Regions from separate parts of the Agromyces arachidis genome, predicted to be linked through region 2. Evidence: predicted binding sites of a transcription regulator. Region 2 holds the regulator's gene; the other holds the start of a gene.
The links. Region 2 encodes HrcA, which represses chaperone genes, less so after heat shock. Its sites were predicted from a motif close to TTNGCACTCGNNNNNNNCGAGTGCNAA; they were not measured.

Region 1 (11,888 bases), on a different contig from region 2:
GATGATCGCCGGCAGCCACGCGGCCAGCCGTGCGCCGCGAGGGGCGAGCGCGGCGAGCGCGACCGCGGCGGCGACGAACGCGCCGCCGCCGAGGCCCTCCGATGCGCCGCCGAGGCCCTCGGCGTGATCGCCGACGTCGGTGCCGCTGAGCGCTCCGGCGGCACCGACGGCGAACTGTGCGGCGTACAGTGCCACCGCGGTCCAGGCGGCCGATCGGGCCCGGGTGCGACGGCGTGTCGTCGAGGCATCCGGGACGGGGACGGCGGCGTCCGCGGAGGCGGAGGAGAGCGGGCGGTGGTCGACGGACATGGTCGTGCTCCTTCCGAGGCGACGGGGACCGGGATCCGTCCGGTCGAACGACCCGTCGGAACGAGGGTCGCGCTGGAGGCGTCCCGCCCGGTCGGGCGCCCGTCCCGGATCCCGGGCGGCCGGTACGCTTGACGGGTGACCGTACGACTCCACGATTCGAAGGCCCAGGCCCTGCGTGACTTCGTGCCCCTCCAGGAGGGGCACGTCGGCATGTACGTCTGCGGACCCACCGTGCAGTCGAGTCCGCACATCGGGCACCTGCGCAGCGCCCTCGTGTACGACATCGTGCGCCGGTGGTTCCTGGCGCGCGGGTACGCGGTGACCTTCGTCCGGAACGTGACCGACATCGACGACAAGATCCTGAACGCCGCCGCCGAGGAGGGCATCGGCGAGCAGTGGTGGTCGCTCGCGTACCGGGTCGAGCTCGAGTTCACCGCCGCCTACAACACGCTCGGCATCCTGCCGCCGACCTACGAGCCGCGCGCGACCGCGAGCGTCACGCAGATGCAGCGGATCATCCAGCGGCTCATCGACCGCGGGCACGCCTACCCGGCGCCCGACGGCTCGGGCGACGTCTACTTCGACACCGGCAGCTGGCCGGCCTACGGCGAGCTCACCCGGCAGGCGCGCGAGAACATGGAGGCCGCGGCCGACTCCGACCCCCGGGGCAAGCGCGACCCGCGGGACTTCGCGCTGTGGAAGGGGCACAAGGCGACCGAGCCGCGCTCCGCCGGCTGGGAATCGCCGTGGGGCCCGGGCCGGCCCGGATGGCACATCGAGTGCTCGGCGATGGCCGCGCGCTACCTCGGCCCGGAGTTCGACATCCACGGCGGCGGCCTCGACCTGCGCTTCCCGCACCACGAGAACGAACTCGCCCAGTCGACCGCGGCCGGCGACGGCTTCGCACGCTACTGGGTGCACAACGGCCTGGTGAACATCGGCGGGCAGAAGATGTCGAAGTCCCTCGGCAACTCGGTGTACGCGCACGAGCTCACCGCGCTGGCCTCGCCGCTCGCGGTGCGCTACTACCTCGGGCAGGCGCACTACCGGTCGACGCTCGACTACTCGCCCGAGGCGCTCGCCGAGGCCGAGGCCGCGGTCGATCGCATCCGCACGTTCCTGTCGCGCGTGGAGCGCCGGCTCGCCGGCACCCATCACGCCGACAGCGGCGCGGATGCCGCGTGGCCCGATGCCTTCGCCGAGGCGATGGACGACGACCTCGGCGTGCCGCAGGCCCTCGCCGTGCTGCATGAGACCGTGCGGGCCGGCAACCAGGCGCTCGACGACGAGGACCTGCCGACCGCGGCGATGCGGCGCGGGCAGGTCGTCGCCATGGTCCGCGTGCTCGGCATCGACCCCGCCGACCCGGCCTGGGCGACGGAGGCCGGGCCCGTGGCATCCGCACTCGACAGCCTCATCACCCGCCTGGTCGAGGACCGCCGCGCCGCGCGCGACGCGAAGGACTGGGCCACCGCCGACCGCATCCGCGCCGAACTCGCCGATGCCGGCATCACCATCGAAGACAGCCAGACCGGAACGCATTGGAGCCTCACCTCATGAAGGGCAGCAGCGGAAAGCCTCGCGCCGGAGCGGTGCGCAAGAAGGGCAAGGGCCAGAAGGTCGGGACCGGCGGCCACAGCCGCAAGGCGCTCGAGGGCAAGGGCCCCACGCCGAAGGCCGAGGATCGGCCCTACCACCAGGCGTACAAGAAGAAGGCCGCAGCCGAGCGTGCCGCGGCGAAGTCCGGCGGGCGCGCGCCCGCGCGCGCCGGTGCGCCTCGCGGAGCCTCGGGTGCCGCCCGGCGATCGAAGTCGGGCGACGAGTCCGAGATCGTGACCGGCCGCAACGCGGTCGTCGAGGCGCTGCGCACGCGCATCCCCGCGACGACGCTGTACGTGGCCGCTCGGATCGAGATGGACGACCGCGTCAAGGAAGCCGTGAAGATCGCGACGAACCGCGGCATCCCCATCCTCGAGGTCATGCGGCCCGAGCTCGACCGGCTCTCCGGCGAGGGCGGCGTGCACCAGGGCCTCGCGCTCAAGGTGCCGCCCTACGAGTACGCGCACCCCGTCGACCTGCTCGACGAGGTGCTCGCCGATGACGGGACGCCGTTGTTCGTCGCGCTCGACGGCGTGACCGACCCCCGCAACCTCGGGGCGATCATCCGCTCCACGGCGGCGTTCGGCGGGCAGGGGGTCATCGTGCCCCAGCGCCGGTCGGTCGGCGTGACGGCCGCCGCGTGGAAGACCTCGGCCGGGGCGGCTGCACGCGTGCCCGTGGCGATGGCGTCCAACCTGACGCAGACGCTCAAGGCGCTGAAGGAGCGCGGCGTCTTCGTCCTCGGCCTCGACGGCGACGGCGACGTCTCGCTCCCGGGCCTCGACTTCGCCGACCGCCCGATCGTGGTGGTCGTCGGCTCAGAGGGCAAGGGCCTGTCGCGCCTGGTCACCGAGACGTGCGATGCGATCGTGTCGATCCCGATCTCGGCGGCCACCGAGTCGCTGAACGCGGGCATCGCCGCATCCGTCACGCTCTACGAGATCGCGAAGCTGCGCGCGGCGCGCGACTAGCCGTCAGACCTTCAGGCGCCAGTCGCCCTCGTCGTCGGGGTCGTGGATCGGCACCTCGTCGGTGTCGGTGGCGACCGGCAGCGCGGTCGTGATGGCCTCCGTCGGCGGCCCGATCACGGTCGCCTCGTCGCGCCGGTGGCGCAGCACGTCGTTGATGTACGAGGTCAGCGCCTCGGCGAGGGGCACGTCGTGGCCGCGCTGCTGCGCCATGTACCAGCGGTGCTCGAGCAGTTCGTGGAACACCTCCGCGGGTTCCAGCTTGCCGCGGAGCTCCTGCGGCACCGCGCGCACGACGGGCTCGAAGACGCGCATCTGCCACTCGTGCGCCACCATCTCCTCGTCGAGGTCCTGCTTGTTGTAGGCGGCGCGGTAGGAGTCGAGGTCGTTGAGGAGGCGCCGGGCCTGGTTCTCGCCGGCGTCGAGCCCGGTGAGCCGGAGCAACCGACGCTGGTGATGCCCGGCGTCGACGACCTTCGGCTGGATGCGCAGGGTCGTGCCGGAGGAGTCGGTGCGGATGGCGAGCTCCTCGATGTCGAATCCGAGGTCGTTCAGGCGGTTCACCCGCTCGTTGATGCGCCAGCGCTCGCCGACGCCGAACGACTCGGACCCCGTCAGCTCGGTCCACAGCTTGCGGTACGCGTCGACGATGCCGTTCGAGATGTTGACCGGGTCGAGCTCGTCGGCGACGCGGCCGCCGGCCTCGAGGTCGAGCAGTTCGCCGGCGATGTTCACCCGGGCGATCTCGAGGTCGTTCTCGCGCTGCCCGTTCGAGAGTCCGCCCTCGTAGAGCTTGCCGGTCTCCGCGTCGACGAGGTAGGCCGCGAACGCCCCCGCATCGCGGCGGAACAGGGTGTTCGACAGCGAGACGTCGCCCCAGAAGAACCCCACGATGTGCAGGCGGACGAGCAGGACCGCGAGGGCGTCCACGAGGCGCGTCGCGGTGTCGGGCCGCAGCGTCTGCGAGAACAGCGCGCGGTAGGGCAGCGAGAACCGCAGGTGCCGCGTGACGAGTACCGGCGCGAGTTCCTCGCCGTCGGCATCCGTGCGGTTCGTGATGACCGCCACGGGTTCGACGCAGGGGATCTCGAGGCGCTGGAGCATGCGCAGCATCTCGTACTCGCCCTTGGCCATCTCGGCCGTCGTCTCCTTGATGGCGACGACGTGGCCGCTGAGGTGCGCGAAGCGGACCAGGTGCCGGGAGATGCCCTTCGGCAGCGCCGCGATGGTCTCGTTCGGCCAGGCCTCGAGCGCGAGGTCCCACGGCAGGTCGAGCAGGGCGGGGTCGGTCATCGCCGACGTGATCGAGAGTGTGCCGCTCATCAGGCCCAAGCGTACCCGGGAACGACGATGCCGGCCGGGCCGAGGCCCGACCGGCATCGCGGTCGCAGGATGCGACGGATCAGTTGGCGACGGCAGCCGGGTTGAGCCGCTGGCCCGACTCGGCGTCGAACACGTGGATGTGCTTGGGCGTCGGCAGCAGGTAGACCGTCTCGCCGGCGTTCGGGTGCACGCGGCCGTCGACGCGCGCGACGATGTCGGTGCGCTTGCCCTCGATGGTGGAGTGGCCGTAGAGGTAGCCGTCCGCGCCGAGCTCCTCGACCAGGTCGACCTCGACCTCGATGCCCTCGCCGGGCGTGTTCGAGACGGTGATGTCCTCAGGACGGACGCCGACCGTCACGACGGAGCCGGTCGCGTGGGCGATGGCGTCGCGCTCGACGGGCACGACGGACTGCCCGAACTTGACGCCGCCGTCGGCGAGGTCGGCGTGGAACAGGTTCATCGCCGGCGAGCCGATGAAGCCCGCGACGAAGACGTTGTCGGGCCGCTCGTACAGCTCGCGCGGGCTGCCGACCTGCTGCAGCACGCCGTCCTTCAGGACGGCGATCCGGTCGCCCATCGTGAGCGCCTCGGTCTGGTCGTGCGTGACGTAGACCGTGGTGACGCCCAGGCGGCGCTGCAGCGAGGCGATCTGGGTGCGCGTCTGGACGCGGAGCTTGGCGTCGAGGTTCGACAGCGGCTCGTCCATGAGGAACACCTGGGGCTGGCGCACGATCGCGCGGCCCATGGCGACGCGCTGGCGCTGGCCGCCGGAGAGCGCCTTCGGCTTGCGGTTGAGGTACGGCTCGAGGTCGAGGAGCTTCGCCGCCTCGAGCACGCGCGCGGCCCGCTCCTCCTTGCCGACGCCGGCGATCTTGAGCGCGAAGCCCATGTTCTCGGCCACGGTCATGTGGGGGTACAGCGCGTAGTTCTGGAAGACCATGGCGATGTCGCGGTCCTTCGGCGGCACGTCGGTGACGTTGCGGTCGCCGATGAAGATGTTGCCGTCGTTGACCTCTTCGAGGCCGGCGAGCATGCGCAGCGAGGTGGACTTGCCGCAGCCCGAGGGGCCGACGAGGACGAGGAACTCGCCGTCCGCGATCTCGAGGTCGAGCTTGTCGACGGCCGGGCGGGTTCCGCCGGGATACAGGCGGGTGGCCTTGTCGAACGTGACTGATGCCATGGTTCTGTGCTCCTTCACCGGCAGGTACGTGCCGGACGATCCGTAGTGAATGGAAACGCCGACCTCGGTGTCGACGCTCCCTCAGTATGTCACGTGGCCGCGGACGAGCCGCATCGAGCCGGTCGTCCCCGGCGTTCGCCGAGGCCGCATCGAGGCCGTGTGCACGTCCCGTTTGGGCGATTCACAGTGTGCGCTCCTACACTCTTCGATGCGTGCGCCTGCATCCTCGCGCGCCCTCACAGCGACCCGGAGTTGACCATCCATGAGCACTGGCGGACCCATCCAGCCGCGCCCCACCCGCAACGAGCGACGTGAGGCGGCCCGTGAGAAGGCGCGACTCCTCCGCGAGGAGCAGCGCAAGAAGGAGCGCCGGAACCGATTCCTGATCCAGGGCGGCGTCGTGGTGGCCATCGTCGCCATCGCGGCCCTCGTCTACGGGATGATCGCCGCCAACATGCCGACCGACGGGCCCGGCCCCCGCAACATGGCCAGCGACGGCATCCTGCTGGTCGGCGGCGAGAACGGCATCGAGGCCGTCGAGACCCCCGCGATCCCGGCGGGCGGCGACCCGACGCCCACCGAGCCCGACGAGAGCGGCACCGTCGCCAACATCGTCGTGTACGTCGACTACCTGTGCCCCTACTGCGGGCAGTTCGAGCAGACCAACTCCGAGTCGATGCGCACGCTCGTCGAGCAGGGCGCCGCGACCCTCGAGATCCACCCGATCGCGATCCTCACGAACAAGTCCGCGGGCACCCAGTACTCGCTCCGGGCCGCGAACGCCGCCGCCTGCGTCGCGGAGGAGTCGCCGGAGGCCTTCTTCGACTTCAACGCCCTCATGTTCGAGAACCAGCCCGAGGAGCTCACCGCGGGCCCGTCGAACGCCGAGATCAAGGAGCTCGCCGCGGAGGCGGGCGCGGCGTCGTCGGTCGACGAGTGCATCGACGACACGCAGTTCAAGAGCTGGGTCGAGGACGCCACCAACCGGGCGCTCACGCAGCCGATCCCGAACTCCGACCTCGAGTCGGTCAAGGGCACCCCGACCGTGCTCGTGAACGGCAAGCAGTACGTGGGTTCGCTCGAGGACCCGGCCGAGTTCCGCGCCTTCGTCCTCCAGGCCGCTGGCGAGAGCTACTCCGAGTCGAACGGCACGCCGACCCCGACCCCGACGCCCACCCCCGCGGGCTGATCGTCGCGGACCGGCCCGGACCCGATGGGTCCGGGCCGTCGTCGTCCCGCCGGCCCGATCGGTAGGATGTGGGGGAGTCACGCCGGCTTGGCGCAATTGGTAGCGCACCGCTCTTGTAAAGCGGTGGTTACGGGTTCGAGTCCCGTAGCCGGCTCCATGTCGATCACGCCGGCCCCCGCATCCCGCCCCGACGAGGGCGGTTCGGCGGCGCCGTCGCACCACTCGCCCCCGCACGCCCACGCGGTGGACTCGCGCGTGCCGATGTGGGTCGCGATCGCGTTGACGATCGTGTCCGGTTCGCTCGTGGCGCTGCAGTCCCGCGTGAACGGCCAGCTCGCGCGGGCCATCGACGACTACTCGGTCGCCGCGGTGATCTCGTTCGGCTCCGGACTGGTGCTGCTGCTCGCCGTCGTCGTCGCCTGGCCAGGCGGCCGCCGCGGCCTGCGGCGTCTCGGGGTCGCGTTCCGCGCCGGCGCCGTGCCGTGGTGGATGCTGCTCGGCGGGGTGGCGGGGGCCTGGTTCGTCGCCACCCAGGGCATCGCCGTCGGCGTGCTCGGCGTCGCCCTCTTCACCATCGGCGTCGTCGCCGGGCAGACCCTCGGCGGCGTCGTCTTCGACCTGATCGGCATCGGCCCCGGCGGCCGGCGCCCGCTCACGGTCGCGCGCGTGGTCGGCGCCGCCTTGGCGCTCGCGGCGGTCGCGTGGGCCGTGTCGGCGCAGGTCTCCGCGTCGGTGCCGCTGTGGCTGATGCTGCTGCCGTTCGCGGCGGGCATCGGTGCCTCGTGGCAGCAGGCCATGAACGGCCGGGTCCGGACCGCGGCGGCGAGCGCCCTCGCCGCGACGGTGGCCAACTTCGCCGTCGGCACGACCGTCCTGCTCGGCGTGATGCTCGTGCACGCGGCATCCTCCGGCTGGCCCGCGGCCATGCCGACCGAGTGGTGGCTGTACTCCGGCGGCGCGATCGGCTGCGTGTTCATCGCGGCCCAGGCGGTGCTCGTGCGCCGCGTGGGCGTGCTGCTGCTCGCCCTCGGGCTGGTCGCGGGCCAGCTCTCGGCCGCGTTGGCGCTCGACCTGCTGATCCCTGCGACGGGGCGTCCCGTCGGGATCGCGACGATCGGCGGCACCGTGCTGGCGCTCGTCGCGGTGGCGCTCGCGGGCGTCCGCTGGGCGCGCCCGAAGCACGTCGCCGCGCCAGAGGCGGAACCGGTCGCCGAGGCGGCGCGGCCGATCAGTCCAGCGAGCTGAAGCGCGCCGCGACGTCGACGGCGACGCGCCGCTCGGGGCGATCGCGGTCGGGCCTGCCTCCGACGTAGAGCCATCCCAGCAGGCGCTCGCCCGCGGCCAGCCGGTGCGCGTCGGCGACGATCGGATGGCGCGTGAGCGGGCCGGTCCGCCACATCACGGCCCACCCGGCCTCGTCGAGCAGGAGCGAGAGCAGGTGGCCGACTCCCGCGGCCGTCGCCTCCTGCTCCCATTCCGGGACCTTCGGGTGCGGCCGGGTCGTCGCCACGAGGGCGAGCAGCAGCGGAGCGCGCTGCGGCTTGGCCTCGAGCTTGGCCGCCGCGGCGCCCTCGGCTCCGGCGGCGGCGGCGAGCGCCCGTCCCACGCGCCCGCGGGCTTCGCCACGGATCGCGATGACCCGCCACGGCGCGAGCGAGGCGTGGTCGGCCACGCGCGCCGCCGCGGCCAGCAGGTCGAGCAGCTCGGCGTCGTCGGGGGCGTCGTCGGTCACCTTCGGCCAGGATCGCCGGGCGAGCGACGCCTCGCGAACGGATGCCACGCTCAGGACTCGGGTGCGAAGTCGAGCGCGATCGAGTTCATGCAGTACCGGTCGCCCGTCGGGGTGCCGAATCCGTCGGGGAACACGTGCCCGAGGTGCGAGCCGCAGTTCGCGCAGCGCACCTCGGTGCGCACCATGCCGAGCGAGGCGTCCTCGAGCAGTTCGACCGCGTCGGGGCGGACGGACTCGTAGAAGCTCGGCCAGCCGCATCCGGAGTCGAACTTCGTGCCGCTCTTGAACAGCTCGGCGCCGCACGCGCCGCACGTGTAGACGCCGGCGCGCTCCTCGTCGAGGAGTTCGCCCGTCCACGCGCGCTCGGTCCCGGCCCCGCGCAGCACCGCGTACCGCTCGGCGCCGAGCTCCTCGCGCCACTGCTCCTCGGACTTGTTCACCTGGTACGCCATGCGGACTCCTCGTCGTTCGTCTCATCCCATCGTCGCAGTTCCCGCGACAGGCGGTGCAACGCATGACGGGCCGTGCATGTTCCGCGGAGTGCCCGGGACCCGGGTGGCGTGCCGGCCCAGCGGCATCCGCTCTCTAGGATGTCCTCTGACGAGTGGGCGACCGCGACGGACTCCGAGGAGGTGCGATGGCCGCAGCAGGACGGCGGGGGCCGGAACCGATCCCGGCGCGCTCGGGCGAGGGCCTCGACGAGCACCGCCTCGGCATCCTCGTCTTCGAGGCGCGGGCCTGGCGGGATCCGGCGCGGAAGGCCGACGCGATCCGCGACGAGCTCGGGATGTCGGCCGCACGCTACTACCGGCTGCTCGGCGAGCTGGTCGACGATCCGGCCGCCCTCCGCCATGATCCGATGCTCGTGAAGCGGCTGCAGCGCCAGCGCGCGGCCCGAGCCGCCGCCCGCGCGGAGCGGACGATGCCCACCGGCGTCGCCGCGGATCCGCGCCGGCCCCGACCTCGGCAGGACCCATGACCCAGAAGTATCCGAGAGACCGGTTCGACTCGATCCCGCACGGCATCGAGCGGGTGGGGGCGCACCGCGCCCCGGCGCGACGCGGGTCGCGCTGGGTCGCGTTCGGCTGGGCCGCGCTCGCGACCGTGGTCCTCGCCGGCGCGGGCATCGCGGCGGTCAGCGTCTACAACGACCGGCTCGACTTCGGGGGCGGCGAGCCCGTCCCCACCCAGTCGCCGGTGGCGACGGCGCCCCCGACCATCGCGCCCGACGTCCCGGTCGCCGTGCTGAACGGCACGACCACGAGCGGCCTCGCGGCGAGCGTGGGCGAGACCCTCACGGCGGGCGGCGTGCAGGTCGGCATCACCTCGAACGCCGACACCTCCGACATCGAGACCACGGTCGTCTACTACGCCGCACCCGAGCTCGAGGGGGCCGCGCGCGGCGTGCTCCAGCTGCTCCCCGTCGGCGACGTGCGGCTGTCGGAGGAGTTCGGGGTCACCGGCATGCAGCTCGTCGTGGTGCTCGGCGCGGACTACGCGTCGCAGGCCCAGGGCTGACGACCGGGAATCGTTGCAAATCTGCGATCATTCGCGGCGCCCGGGCCCTTGTGCCCGGTCAGCGGCCTGTGACTATCTGGATTCGGCCGCTCGCACGCGCGTGGCGCACCCGGTGCCGGGCCCCCGGCGCCGGGTCGGCTCGTCGGCGGCCCGGTACAGGCGACGGCACGTGCTGACTCGGATACAGGCAACATGGGAGCAACGCATGGCGAACGGAACCGTGAAGTGGTTCAACGCTGAAAAGGGATACGGATTCATCACCGTCGACGGCGGAGGCCAGGACGTCTTCGTCCACTACTCCGCCATCGACATGGCGGGGTACAAGGTCCTGGAGGAGGGCCAGCAGGTGACCTTCGAGGTCGGGTCGGGCTCCAAGGGCCCGCAGGCCGAAGCGGTCCGCCCCGCCTGAGTCCGCACCCGTCGAAGCGCCGCCGGCGACGCCGGCGGCGCTTCCGCGTGCGCGGGCCGGGCGCAGCCGCCGCAGCTCGCTTGCACTCGGCGCGGGTGAGTGCCAGAATCGGTTTGGCACTCTCTCGTTTTGAGTGCTAAACCCTTGGAATCTTTGAACGTCCGGAAGGGACGAGAGACACACATGGCAAAGATCATTGCTTTCGATGAGGAGGCCCGCCGCGGGCTCGAGCGTGGGCTCAACCAGCTCGCCGACGCGGTCAAGGTGACCCTCGGCCCGCGCGGCCGCAACGTCGTCCTCGAGAAGAAGTGGGGCGCCCCCACGATCACCAACGACGGCGTGTCGATCGCCAAGGAGATCGAGCTCGACGACCCGTACGAGAAGATCGGCGCCGAGCTCGTCAAGGAGGTCGCCAAGAAGACCGATGACGTCGCCGGCGACGGCACCACGACCTCGGTCGTGCTCGCCCAGGCGCTCGTCCGCGAGGGCCTGCGCAACGTCGCGGCCGGCGCAGACCCCATCTCGCTCAAGCGCGGCATCGAGAAGGCCGTCTCGGCCGTCTCCGAGGAGCTGCTCTCCGCCGCGAAGGAGATCGAGACCAAGGAGCAGATCGCCGCGACCGCGTCGATCTCGGCCGCCGACGCGCAGATCGGCGAGATCATCGCCGAGGCGATCGACAAGGTCGGCAAGGAGGGCGTCGTCACCGTCGAGGAGTCGAACACCTTCGGCACCGAGCTCGAGCTCACCGAGGGCATGCGCTTCGACAAGGGCTACCTGTCGGCGTACTTCGTCACCGACCCGGAGCGCCAGGAGGCGGTGTTCGAGGACCCGTACATCCTCATCGCCAACCAGAAGATCTCCAACATCAAGGACCTGCTCCCGGTCGTCGACAAGGTGATCCAGTCGGGCAAGCAGCTCCTGATCATCGCCGAGGACGTCGACGGCGAGGCCCTGGCCACGCTCGTCGTGAACAAGATCCGCGGCATCTTCAAGTCGGTCGCCGTCAAGGCGCCGGGCTTCGGCGACCGCCGCAAGGCCCAGCTCCAGGACATCGCGATCCTCACCGGCGGCCAGGTCATCTCCGAGGAGGTCGGCCTCAAGCTCGAGAACGCCACCCTCGACCTGCTCGGCCAGGCGCGCAAGGTCGTCATCACGAAGGACGAGACGACCATCGTCGAGGGCGCGGGCGACCCCGACCAGATCGCGGGCCGCGTCGCCCAGATCCGCTCGGAGATCGAGAACACCGACTCGGACTACGACCGCGAGAAGCTGCAGGAGCGCCTCGCCAAGCTCGCCGGCGGCGTCGCCGTCATCAAGGCGGGTGCGGCCACCGAGGTCGAGCTCAAGGAGCGCAAGCACCGCATCGAGGACGCCGTCCGCAACGCGAAGGCCGCCGTCGAGGAGGGCATCGTCGCCGGTGGTGGCGTCGCCCTCATCCAGGCCGGTGCCAAGGCGTTCGCCACCCTGTCGCTCGAGGGCGACGAGGCGACCGGCGCGAACATCGTCCGCGTCGCGATCGAGGCCCCGCTCAAGCAGATCGCGCTGAACGCCGGTCTCGAGCCGGGCGTCGTGGCGAACAAGGTCGCCGAGCTGCCCGACGGTCACGGCCTGAACGCCGCGACCGGCGAGTACGGCGACCTCATCGCCCAGGGCATCATCGA
Region 2 (11,888 bases):
CGGTCATCTGCACCTCGAGGGTGCACAGGAGGTCGTCGCCGTTGCGGCTGAACACCTCGTGGTTCTTCACCTTGACCTCGAGGTAGAGGTCGCCGTTGGGTCCGCCGGCGGGGCCGGCCTCGCCGGAGCCCGGCATCTGCAGCCGGACGCCGGTGTCGACGCCGGCCGGGACGTCGACCGAGACGGTGCGCCGGGCGCGGACGCGGCCCTGCCCCTGGCAGGTGGCGCACGGCGTGGCGATGATCGTGCCGTAGCCGCGGCACGAGCCGCACGGGCTCGAGGTCATCACGTTGCCGAGGAGCGAGCGGACGGCGCGCTGGATGTGCCCGGTGCCGCCGCAGATGTCGCACGTGACTGGCGAGGTCCCGGGCTGGCAGCACGAGCCGTGGCAGGTCTCGCAGGTCACCGCGGTGTCGACCTCGATGTCGCGGTGCGTGCCGAAGATCACGTCCTCGAGGCCGACCTCGAGCCGGATCAGCGCGTCCTGGCCCCGCTCGCGACGTGAACGGGGGCCGCGGCTGGCCTGCCCGGCGCCGAAGAACGTCTCGAAGATGTCGCCGAAGCCGCCGAAGCCGGCGCCGTTGAACCCGCCCTGTCCGCCGCCGAGGTCGTACTGCTGACGCTGCTTCGGGTCGGACAGCACGTCGTACGCGTGCGTGACCTGCTTGAAGCGCTCGGACGCCTCGGCGCCGGGGTTCACGTCGGGGTGCAGTTCGCGGGCGAGGCGGCGGTACGCCTTCTTGATCTCGTCGGGGCTGGCGTCGCGGGAGACGCCGAGGACCTCGTAGTGGTCTGCCACGGAGGCGGATTCCTTTCGATTGCCGGTGACGGATGCCGCCGCTCGGGCGGCTCCGCGCGGGTCAGTTCTCGCCGAGCGTTCGCGAGAGGTACCGGGCCACCGCGCGTACGGCGGCCATGCTCTGTGAGTAGTCCATGCGGGTCGGACCGACGATCCCCAGTCGCGACACGTCGCGCCCCGGGATCTCGAACGCGCTCGACACGACGGAGGTCTCGCCGAGCCCGTAGGCCGCGTTCTCGCGGCCGATGCGCACGGCGAGGGGCTCGTCGGCGTTCATCTCGCCGAAGAGCCGGAGGATCACGACCTGCTCCTCGATCGCCTCGATGACGCCGAGGATGTTGCCGGCGAAGTCCTGCTCGGTGCGGACGAGGTTCGCGGCGCCGGCGACGACCAGCCGATCGCTCCGGGTCAGCTTCGCCTGGTCGGCGAGCGTCGCCGCGAGGGTGCGGAGCACCTCGGCGTGGGCGCGGTCGGCGTCGGCGGTCTCGTGGGACAGCGCGGCCGCGGCATCCGTCATCGTGAGCCCTGCGGCGACCTCGTTGAGGCGGTTGCGGAGCCGGTGCAGCGTCTCCTCGTCGACCGGCTGGTCGAGCTCGGCGAGCCGCTGCTCGACCTGGCCCGAGTCCGAGATGAGGATGCAGAGCACCCGGGTCGGCGCGAGCGAGACCAGCTCGACGTGGCGCACGCGGGCGCGGGTGAAGCTGGGGTACTGCACGACGGCGAGCTGGCGGGTCAGCTGGGAGACCAGGCGCACCGTCCGTGCGAGCAGCTCGTCGAGGTCGTTCGACTCGCCGAGGAAGGTCTCGATCGCGTGCCGCTGGGCGGTGGTGAGGGGCCGGATGTCGGCGAGCTGATCGACGAAGACCCGGTAGCCCTTGTCGGTGGGGATGCGCCCCGACGAGGTGTGCGGGGCCGCGATGAGCTCCTCCTCCTCGAGCAGGGCCATGTCGTTGCGGATGGTCGCCGCCGACACGCCGAAGTGGTGGCGCTCGACGATGGTCTTGGATCCGACCGGCTCGCGCGAGGCGACGTAGTCCTGCACGATCGCGCGGAGGACGGCGAGACTGCGTTCCGAGACCATGACCCTCGCTTCCCTCCACGACCGACCGTCCCGCGGACCCGGCTTAGCACTCGGTTCGCGTGACTGCCAATCCTACCGCGAGATTCCTCCACGCCACCGTTGCCGGGCCGCGCCCCTCGGCAGTAGCGTGTGCATCGCCACGGGCGATCGCCCCCGCGCGGGCGGACGACCACGGCATCCCCCTCAACCCGAAAGGCCTCGTCCCGCATGACCGACCCCACGCCCCAGCCCGCTCCCCAGCCCGCCGCGCCGCTCTCGCACGAGCAGGACGTCCAGTGGGGCTCGTTCGCCCACCTCGGCGGCATCCTCGGCATCCTGCCGTCGCTCATCATCTGGCTCGTCTTCAAGGACCGCGGCTCGTTCACGAACACCGAGGCGAAGGAGGCGCTGAACTTCCAGATCACCCTGACCCTGGCCACGGTGGCCCTCTGGATCGTCGTGACCATCCTCACGGTCGTCACCTTCGGCGTCGGCGCCGTGCTCGGCATCCTGCTGTACGTGCCGTGGATCCTCGGCGTCGTCTTCTCGGTGATCGCGTTCCTGCAGGCCAAGGAGGGCCGCCACTACCGCTACCCCTTCGCACTGCGACTCATCAAGTAGTCGCCGGCGACCCGCGACGCGCCGGTCCGAGACCCCTCGACCGGCGCGTCGCCCTGTGCCAGCATGAGGAAACGCCTCGCGACACGGCGTGCGACCGACCAAGGAGCCAGCATCATGTCCGACGCACCACCTCCCACACCGCCCAACCCGCCGAGCACGCCGCCTCCGGGCGACGCCGCTCCCCCGCCGCCTCCGCCTCCCCCTCCCGGCGGGACGCCCCCGCCGCCCCCGCCCGCGGGCGGACCCGCCGGCGCGGCCCAGGAGATGAGCCCGCCCGACCAGCGGCTGTGGGCCACCCTGATCCACATCGGCGGCGCGATCTTCGCATTCTGGCCTTCTCTGATCGGTTACCTGGTGTTGAAGGACCGCGGGGCCTTCGTGCGGAATCACTCGGCCACCGCGTTGAACTTCCAGTTGACAATGCTCATTGCCGAGGTTGTCGGCTGGATACTGTCGGTCACGGTGATCCTCGCCGTCATCGGCGTCCCGCTGCTGGTTGCCGTGTACATCGTCCGCATCGTGTTCAGCATCATCGCAGCGGTGACCGCGAACAAGGGCGAACCGTACACCTACCCGCTCGCAATCAAGTTCGTGAGCTGATCACTCCTCGAGCAGGCGCCGCACGACGGCGTCGGCCAGCAGACGCCCTCGCCGGGTCAGCGTGAGTCGCCCGGCGAGGGCGTTCTTCGCGTCCACGAGGCCGTCGGCGATCAGTCCGGCGACCGCGTGCCGGCCGGCGGTGCGCAGCGACGCGACCTCGAGTCCCTCGCGGATCCGGGTGAGGAGCAAAACCCGCTCGGTCTCGCGCGTCGCCGCATCGAGCGTCTCCCGGCCGACGGCGGGCGAGACCCCGGCCGCGAGGCGCTCCGCGTAGGCGGCGGGATGCTTGGCGTTCCACCAGCGGACCCCGCCCACGTGGCTGTGCGCCCCGGGGCCGATGCCCCACCAGTCGTCGCCGCGCCAGTAGCCGAGGTTGTGACGGGAACGGTGCGAGTCACCGGTCGCCCAGTTCGAGACCTCGTACCACTCGTATCCGGCTGCGGTGAGCCGGTCGTCGGCCAGCTCGTACATGTCGGCGGTCAGGTCGTCGTCGATCGGCGCGAGCTCGCCGCGGCGGATCTGCCGCGCCAGCTTCGTGCCGTCCTCCACGATGAGCGCGTAGGCGCTCACGTGGTCGGGGCGTTCGGCCACCACCGCGTCGACGCTGGTGCGCCAGTCGTCGAGCGACTCCCCCGGCGTGCCGTAGATCAGGTCGAGGCTGACGTCGAGGCCGGCGGCGCGCGCCCAGCGCACCACGAGCGGCACCCGCGCCGGGTCGTGGGTGCGGTCGAGTGCCGCGAGCACGTGCGGCACCGCCGACTGCATGCCGAACGACACGCGCGTGAACCCGCCGTCGGCCAGCCGCTTCAGGTCGTCGGGCCCGACCGAGTCGGGGTTCGCCTCGGTGGTGACCTCGGCGCCGTCGGCGATCCCGAACTCGTCGCGCACGCCCGCCAGCATCCGAACGAGGTCGGCGGCCGGGAGCATCGTCGGCGTGCCGCCGCCGAAGAAGACGGTCCGCGCCGCCCGGTCCGGGGCGCCGGATGCGGCGAGCACCCCGCGCGCGAAGCGGATCTCGTCGATCGCCTGGTCGGCGTACTGCGCCTGCGTCACGCCGCGGAGCTCGCCCGCGGTGTAGGTGTTGAAGTCGCAGTACCCGCAGCGGACCCGGCAGAACGGGACGTGCACGTAGACGCCGAACGCGCGCGTCGCGGCATCCGTCGTCGCCCCGCCGGGCAGCAGGCCGTCGGCGGGCGCCGGGTCGGCGATCGGGAGCGGACCGGCCACGTCAGGTGTAGGCGGGGTGCAGGGCGCGGAGCTCGTCGCGCGTGAGGTCGCGGCGACGACGTCGCACGAGCGGCGCGACCAGGCGGTGGATGCCGCCCCGAGGCTCGAGCGCCGAGCGGATCGTGAGCCAGACGGTGTCGTCGTCGCGGTGCTCCAGCACGAACGACTCCTCGCCGTGCTCCGGGGCCTCGCCGGCCGTGCCGTAGGCGAATCCGATCCGCCCCGGCTCGTCGACGACGTACACCACGAGGATCGGGATGGAGCGCGTGCGCAGGCGCCCGCGGCGCTTGAGCGTCGCGGTCATGCCCGCCGAGACGAACGGCGTGCCGTCGGCGGCGAATCGCTGCTCGCTCCGCGCCGACGGCTGGTCGGACCGCGGCGACCCGTCGGCGTCGTAGACGATGCCCGTGTACTGCGCGCCGGTCCCGGGGGCGATGTCGGCGACGTCGAATCCGGCGCCCTTCTGCACGCCCCACGTCATGAGCTCCTCGGCGGCGCGATCGAAGCGGTCGCGACCGGAACCGAGCCTGACGGAGTCCTCCGCGGGCCGGAACCCTGCGGGCGGATAGCGCAGCAGGTCGGGGTCGAGGGTCGCGCCGATCGCGCCGTAGGTCACCGACTGGTCGGTGAACGTGCTGCGTCGAGTCATCCGAACATCGTACTTCGGCGCCGCGCCGCGGCCGGAATCGACCGCCCGCGCTGCTCGCGGGGCGACGCGCTGCCGCCCACGCGTCCGACTACTTCTTGGCGTCCTTCTTCTCGGTCTCGCCCGAGAGCGCGGCGATGAACGCCTCCTGGGGCACCTCGACGCGGCCGACCATCTTCATGCGCTTCTTGCCCTCCTTCTGCTTCTCGAGGAGCTTGCGCTTGCGGGTGATGTCGCCGCCGTAGCACTTCGCGAGGACGTCCTTGCGGATGGCGCGGATCGACTCGCGCGCGATGATGCGCGCGCCGATCGCCGCCTGGATCGGCACCTCGAACTGCTGCCGAGGGATGAGCTCGCGCAGGCGCCCGGTCATCAGCACGCCGTACGCGTACGCCTTGTCGCGGTGCACGATCGCGCTGAACGCGTCGACCTGCTCGCCCTGCAGCAGGATGTCGACCTTCACGAGGTCGGCGGCCTGGTCGCCGGCGGGCTCGTAGTCGAGCGACGCGTACCCGGCGGTCTTCGACTTCAGGTTGTCGAAGAAGTCGAACACGATCTCGCCGAGCGGCATGTGGTATCGGATCTCCACGCGATCCTCGCCGAGGTACTCCATGCCGAGCAGCGTGCCGCGACGCGACTGGCAGAGCTCCATGATGGTGCCGACGTAGTCCTTCGGCGCGAGGATCGCGGCCTTGACGATGGGCTCGCGCACCTCGGCGATCTTCCCGCCGGTGGGGAACTCGCTCGGGTTGGTGACCGTGACCGTCTTCTTGTCCTCGGTCGTGACCTCGTAGACGACGGACGGCGCGGTCGCGATGATGTCGAGGCCGAACTCGCGACGCAGGCGCTCCGTCACGATCTCGAGGTGGAGCAGGCCGAGGAACCCGCATCGGAAGCCGAAGCCGAGCGCCACCGACGTCTCGGGCTCGTAGACCAGCGCGGCATCCGACAGCTTGAGCTTGTCGAGCGCCTCGCGGAGTTCGGGGTAGTCGCTGCCGTCGATCGGGTACAGCCCCGAGAAGACCATCGGCAGCGGCTCGGTGTAGCCGGCGAGCGGCTCGGGCGCGGGCTTCGCGGCGCTCGTCACGGTGTCGCCGACCTTCGACTGGCGCACGTCCTTCACGCCGGTGATCAGGTAGCCGACCTCGCCGACGCCGAGGCCCTTGGTGGGCGTCGGCTCGGGGGCGCTCACGCCGATCTCGAGGATCTCGTGCGTCGCCTTCGTCGACATCATCTGGATGCGCTCGCGCGGGTTCAGCTGGCCGTCGACCATGCGGACGTAGGTGACGACGCCGCGGTAGCTGTCGTAGACGGAGTCGAAGATCATCGCCCGCGCCGGGGCGTCCGCGTCGCCCACCGGGGCGGGGATGCGCTCGACCACCCGGTCGAGCAGGTCCTCGACGCCCATCCCGGTCTTGCCCGAGACGCGCAGCACGTCGTCCGGAGAGCCGCCGATGAGGTCGGCGAGCTCGCGGGCGTACTTCTCCGGCTCCGCGGCCGGCAGGTCGATCTTGTTCAGCACCGGGATGATCTCGAGGTCGTTCTCGAGCGCCAGGTACAGGTTCGCGAGCGTCTGCGCCTCGATGCCCTGGGCGGCATCCACGAGGAGGATCGCGCCCTCGCACGCGGCGAGCGAGCGGGACACCTCATAGCTGAAGTCGACGTGACCCGGCGTGTCGATCATGTTCAGGGCGTAGCCCGTGCCGCCGAGCTCCCACGGCATGCGCACGGCCTGGCTCTTGATCGTGATGCCGCGCTCGCGCTCGATGTCCATGCGGTCGAGGTACTGCGCGCGCATGTCGCGGTCGGCGACCACGCCGGTGATCTGCAGCATGCGGTCGGCGAGCGTCGACTTGCCGTGGTCGATGTGCGCGATGATGCAGAAGTTGCGGATCAGCGCGGGTTCGGTGGCGGCGGGCACCGGTGGTTCAGCGGCTCTCGGAGACATCCCCACGATTCTCCCATGCGCGCGATCCCACTTTCGACGGATGCCGCCCGGAGGCCCCGGGACTACGCTGAAACGCACCATGACCGTGCTCGATGCCCCACTCGTCGGACGGGTGCAGCCGTCGGCGCTGCGCCCCGTCTTCCGGTCCCTGCGCGTCGGGCTGCACGTGCTCGTCGTCGGGCTCACCGTGTTCGTCCTCGCGCGGGCGGTGTTCAGCGCCGATGCGCAGCTCGTCGCGATCGCCATCCTCTCGATCGCCTTCGTCGGCACCTACGCCGTCGGCGTCGTCACGGCCCACCAGGTCGTCTCGCCCTGGATGCGCGCCGGATGGCTGGTCATGCTGCTCGGCTTCTGGCTCGGCCTCGCCGCGCTCACCCCGGATGCCGCGTTCCTGGCGTTCCCGCTGTTCTTCCTCGAGCTGCACGTGCTCCCGGCCCGCTTCGCGGTGCCGCTGGTCGGCGTGACCTTCCTGCTGAGCGTCTGGAGCACGACCTCGCACCTCGGGTTCGAGGTCGGCAGCATCCTCGGACCGTTCATCTCGGCCGGGGTCGCCGTCATCATCGGCCTCGGGTACCGAGCGATGGCCGTCGAGTCTCGCGAGCGGCAGTCGCTCATCCTCGACCTCCTCGCCACCCGCGAGGAGCTCGCCGCGGCGAGCCGCGAGGCGGGCACGCTCGCCGAGCGCGAGCGCATCGCGCGCGAGATCCACGACACGGTCGCGCAGGGCCTGTCGAGCATCCAGATGCTCCTGCACGCCGCCGAGCGCGACGTCGACGACGACGCGGTTCGCGACCGGCTCCGCCTGGCGCGCGAGACCGCCGCCGACAACCTGCAGGAGACGCGTCGGTTCATCCGCGAGCTCACCCCGCCCGCGCTCGATGAGCAGACCCTTCCGGGCGCGCTCCGCCGGCTCGCCTCCGCCACGAACGAGCAGGCCGCCCAGGCCGGCTCGCGCACCCGGATCTCGTTCTCGCTGAGCGGCGAACCGGTGCCGCTGCCCATGTCGATCGAGGCGACGCTGCTGCGCATCGCGCAGGGCTCGCTCTCGAACGTCGTCAAGCACGCCGAGGCGGCGCGCGCCGAGATGACGCTCAGCTACTTCGGCGACGAGGTGGCGCTCGACGTGGTGGACGACGGCCTCGGATTCGACCCGGCCTCGCTCGAGTCCGAGGGACCGGACGCCGCATCGTTCGGCCTGCGGGCCATCCGGCAGCGCGCCGAGGCGCTCGGCGGCACCGCCGACGTGGAGTCCGCCCCGGGCAGCGGCACCGCCCTGTCCGTGCGCATCCCGGCGGTGAACGGATGATCCGGCTCGTGCTGAGCGACGATCATCCGGTGGTCAGGGCGGGGATGCGGGCGCTCCTCGAGGCCGAGCCCGACCTCTCGGTGGTCGGCGAGGCCGCGACCGCGGAAGAGGCCGTGGCGCTCGCCGCCGGGCCGGGCGTCGACCTCGTGCTGATGGACCTGCAGTTCCCGGGCCGCCTGCAGGGGGTCGACGCGACCCGCCGGATCCGAGCGACCGCGGGTGCGCCGCGCGTCCTCGTGCTCACCAACTACGACACCGACGCCGACATCCTGGGCGCCATCGAGGCCGGCGCGAGCGGATACCTGCTCAAGGATGCTCCGCCCGGCGAGCTCGTGTCCGCCATCCGCGCGGCCGCGTCGGGCGAGTCGGCGCTCGCGCCGGCGGTCGCGTCCCGTCTCGACGCATCGCAGCGCAGCCCCGACCAGCGCCTCACCGTGCGCGAGTCGGAGGTGCTCGCGCTCGTCGCGGCGGGGAGCACGAACCGCGAGATCGGGCAGGCGCTCTTCCTCAGCGAGGCGACCGTCAAGTCCCACCTCGTGCACATCTTCACCAAGCTCGGCGTCGGGTCGCGCACGGCCGCCGTCGCGAAGGCGCGCGAGCTCGGCGCCATCCGGGCGGGCTGACGGATGGCGCGCGCGACGGTCGTCCTCGTCCACGGCATCCGCACGTCGGCGACCATGTGGCGCGGCCAGGTCGCGCGGCTGTCCCACCGCGACCTCGACGTCGTCACCGTCGACCTGCCGGGCCACGGGAGGCGGCTCGGCGAGGCGTTCACGCTCGACGCGGCGATGCGCGCGATCGACGAGGCGCTCGGCACCGCCGACCCGACGGTGCCGCGGCTCCTCGTGGGCCTGAGCCTCGGCGGCTACCTCGCGATCGAGTACGCGGCGCGGCATCCGCATCGCCTGGACGGCCTCGTGGCCGCCTCCTGCGGAACCCGCCCGCGGGGCGCGGGGCTGCGCGGGTACCTGGCGCTCGCGGGCGCGATCCGTCGGCTCCCCGACCGCGGCCGCGGCCTGAACGACGCGATGGCGCGGGTGTTCCTCTCCCCCGCGGCCGTCGACGACGTCATCGCCGGCGGTGTCGCGCTCGACGTGATGCAGCCCGCCATCGATGCGGTCGCACGGCTCGACATCGAGGCCGCGATCGGCGCCGTGACCGTGCCGATCTGGTTCGTCAACGGCCGGTACGACCATTTCCGGATCGAGGAGCGACGGATGCTGCGGGCAGCCCGCGACGGACGGCTCGTGCACATCGAGGGTGCGACGCACCTCGTCAGCCTCGTTCGACCCGCGGAGTTCACCGCCGTCGTGCTCGGCGCGGTCGCCGAACTCGAGCTCCGCGCCGCCCGACGGGAGGCGCTCGGCGCCGACGCCTGAGGACCGCTCGTGCTTTGGCGTCGCCCGCCCCTTGCTGGTATCGTTGCCTGTTGGCTTGCGTGTGGGTCCCACCCCGCACGATGCGCCGCGACGGCCCCTCTACCGATTGCGGCAACTCCCGGTACCCGCAGAACACACGAAAGACGAACCACGTGGCAAACATCAAGTCGCAGATCAAGCGCATCCGCACCAACCTGAAGGCGCAGGAGCGCAACAAGGCCGTGAAGAGCGAGCTCAAGACCGTCATCACCGCCACCCGCAAGGCCATCGCCGAGGGCGACAAGGAGAAGGCGACCGCCGCACTCCGCGTCGCGACCCGCAAGCTCGACAAGGCCGTGAGCAAGGGCGTCATCCACAAGAACCAGGCCGCGAACCGCAAGTCGGCGATCGCGAAGCAGGTCGCCGCGCTCTGAGCGACGCAGCATTCGACTGAAGGGTCCCCGCCGGTGACGGCGCGGGGCCCTTCGGCGTTCCCGGATCGTGCGGCCCGACGGGCGTGCGGGACCGGGCTCGGTCCCGGTCGAGCTCAGGCCAACGCGCGACCTCGGGCGCTGATCACGCCCACGAGCCGCTCGAGCGCGAACACCGGGTCGCGCTCGGCTCCCTTCACGGCAGCGTCGGTCGCGGCGAGGGCCTCGATCGCCGCGGCGAGTCCCTCGTCGTCCCAGCCCTGGAGGTCGCGCCGGGCGCGGTCGACCTGCCAGGGGGCGAGCCCGAGCGAGGAGGCGTTCGACCCGCGCGCGCCGGCGACCTTGGCCATCGTGCGGACCTTCATCGCGAAGGCGGCGACGATCGGCACCGGGTCGGCGCCGGAGTCGAGTGCGTGGCGCAGTGCGATGAGCGCCTCGCCGTGACGGCCGGCGATCGCCGCGTCGGCGACGGTGAAGGCCGTCGTCTCGACTCGGCCGCCGTAGTACTTCGCGACGGTGGCCTCGTCGATGTCGCCGGGCACGTCGGCGACCAGCTGGCGGCAGGCCGCCGCGAGCTCGCCGAGGTCGTCGCTGAAGGCGCCGACGAGGGCGCGCAGGGCCGCCGGGGCGATGCGGCGACCGGCGAGGCGGAACTCGGCCGCCGCGAAGTCCTGCTTGTCGGAGTCGCGCTTCAGCTCGGCGCAGACGATCTCGATGCCGCCGCCGGTGCCGGCGCGGACGGCGTCGAGGAGCTTCTTGCCCCGCATTCCGCCGCGATGACGCAGCACGAGGGTGGTGCCGTCGGCCGGGGCGTCGAGGTACTCGAGGGCATCGAGCAGGAAGTCGTCGGTCGACCGCTCGACGCCGGCCACGCGGATGAGCCGCGGCTCGCCGAAGAGCGACGGGCTCGCGAGGGTCAGCAGCTCGCCGCGGCGGTATCCGTCGGCGTCGAGGTCGCTCACCTCGAGCGCCGGATCGACCTCGCGCAGCGCGTCGCGCAGCATCGTGATCGCGCGTTCGGCGAGGACGTCCTCGCCGCCCGAGACGAGCACGACCGGGGCCGGCCGCACCTGGTTCCACGTGAGTTGCGGGATCGCCGCCTTCGACCTGGCCGTGCCTGCTCGTGCCGCCACGCGCGCTCCCTCCGTCTGCCGCTCCAGTCTACGGACCGCCTCCGACGCCGTCGGCGCGCTCGCTCCAGAGCTCGAACCCGCCGTCCTCGTCGACCACGAGCGCAGCCGTGCCCGACCGATCGCTCCGGACGACCGCCGTCCCACGATCCTCCAGGAGCCCGAGCAGCGCATCGGTGGGGTGCCCGTAACCGTTGTCCGCGCCGACGCCGATGAGTCCGACCGTTGCGGCGAGCTCGCGGTACAGGGCCTCGCTCTGGTCCGCGCTGCCGTGATGGGCGACCTTGACCAGGTCGGCGCGGCCCACGTCGTGCTCGAGCCGCAGTCGCGCCTGCGCCGCCTCGCCCAGATCGCCGAGGAAGACCGCGCGGAACCGGTCCGTGCACAGGTCGACGACGACGCTCGCGTCGTTGCCGGGCGCCGCACGATCGGGCGGCCAGAGCACGTGCCACTCGGCACCGCCGAGCCCACCCGAGGCGCCCGCGCCGACTTCGACCGCCTCGGCGCCGCCGTCGACGAGCGGCTGGAGGACGCGACCGGATCGGTCGCCGTCCAGGGGGCCGTGCAGCACGACGGCCACGCGCCCTGCGACCGCCGCGGCGCCGCCGGCGTGGTCGGCATCCCAGTGCGTGATCACGAGCGCGTCGAGCCGCCGCACGCCGGCCAGGTCGAGGCAGCGGGCCAACGCGTCCGGCTCGGGCCCGGTGTCGATCAGCATCGTCGACCCGGCATCCCGGACCAGGACGGCGTCGCCCTGGCCGA

Region 1: the regulator HrcA is predicted to act here: its motif matches at 10,341-10,367, upstream of groL (chaperonin GroEL).

Annotation. Positions count from the first base shown of each region.
Region 1 covers NZ_JBRBDK010000009.1:59,963-71,850, forward strand. Annotated here, with positions in the region: gene ACUY4T_RS12315 (hypothetical protein) at 1-309, opposite strand, end outside; gene cysS (cysteine--tRNA ligase) at 445-1,869, shown strand; gene rlmB (23S rRNA (guanosine(2251)-2'-O)-methyltransferase RlmB) at 1,866-2,879, shown strand; gene ACUY4T_RS12330 (DUF4032 domain-containing protein) at 2,883-4,199, opposite strand; gene ACUY4T_RS12335 (ABC transporter ATP-binding protein) at 4,279-5,379, opposite strand; gene ACUY4T_RS12340 (DsbA family protein) at 5,642-6,568, shown strand; tRNA gene ACUY4T_RS12345 (tRNA-Thr) at 6,650-6,725, shown strand; gene ACUY4T_RS12350 (DMT family transporter) at 6,725-7,813, shown strand; gene ACUY4T_RS12355 (nitroreductase family protein) at 7,797-8,348, opposite strand; gene msrB (peptide-methionine (R)-S-oxide reductase MsrB) at 8,351-8,752, opposite strand; gene ACUY4T_RS12365 (DUF3263 domain-containing protein) at 8,938-9,279, shown strand; gene ACUY4T_RS12370 (LytR C-terminal domain-containing protein) at 9,276-9,818, shown strand; gene ACUY4T_RS12375 (cold-shock protein) at 10,024-10,227, shown strand; gene groL (chaperonin GroEL) at 10,411-11,888, shown strand, end outside.
Region 2 covers NZ_JBRBDK010000008.1:64,394-76,281, forward strand. Annotated here, with positions in the region: gene dnaJ (molecular chaperone DnaJ) at 1-799, opposite strand, end outside; gene hrcA (heat-inducible transcriptional repressor HrcA) at 861-1,880, opposite strand; gene ACUY4T_RS11605 (DUF4870 domain-containing protein) at 2,088-2,480, shown strand; gene ACUY4T_RS11610 (DUF4870 domain-containing protein) at 2,745-3,080, shown strand; gene hemW (radical SAM family heme chaperone HemW) at 3,081-4,307, opposite strand; gene ACUY4T_RS11620 (DUF1990 domain-containing protein) at 4,309-4,956, opposite strand; gene lepA (translation elongation factor 4) at 5,045-6,901, opposite strand; gene ACUY4T_RS11630 (sensor histidine kinase) at 6,981-8,207, shown strand; gene ACUY4T_RS11635 (response regulator) at 8,204-8,830, shown strand; gene ACUY4T_RS11640 (alpha/beta fold hydrolase) at 8,834-9,586, shown strand; gene rpsT (30S ribosomal protein S20) at 9,739-9,999, shown strand; gene holA (DNA polymerase III subunit delta) at 10,113-11,129, opposite strand; gene ACUY4T_RS11655 (ComEC/Rec2 family competence protein) at 11,158-11,888, opposite strand, start outside.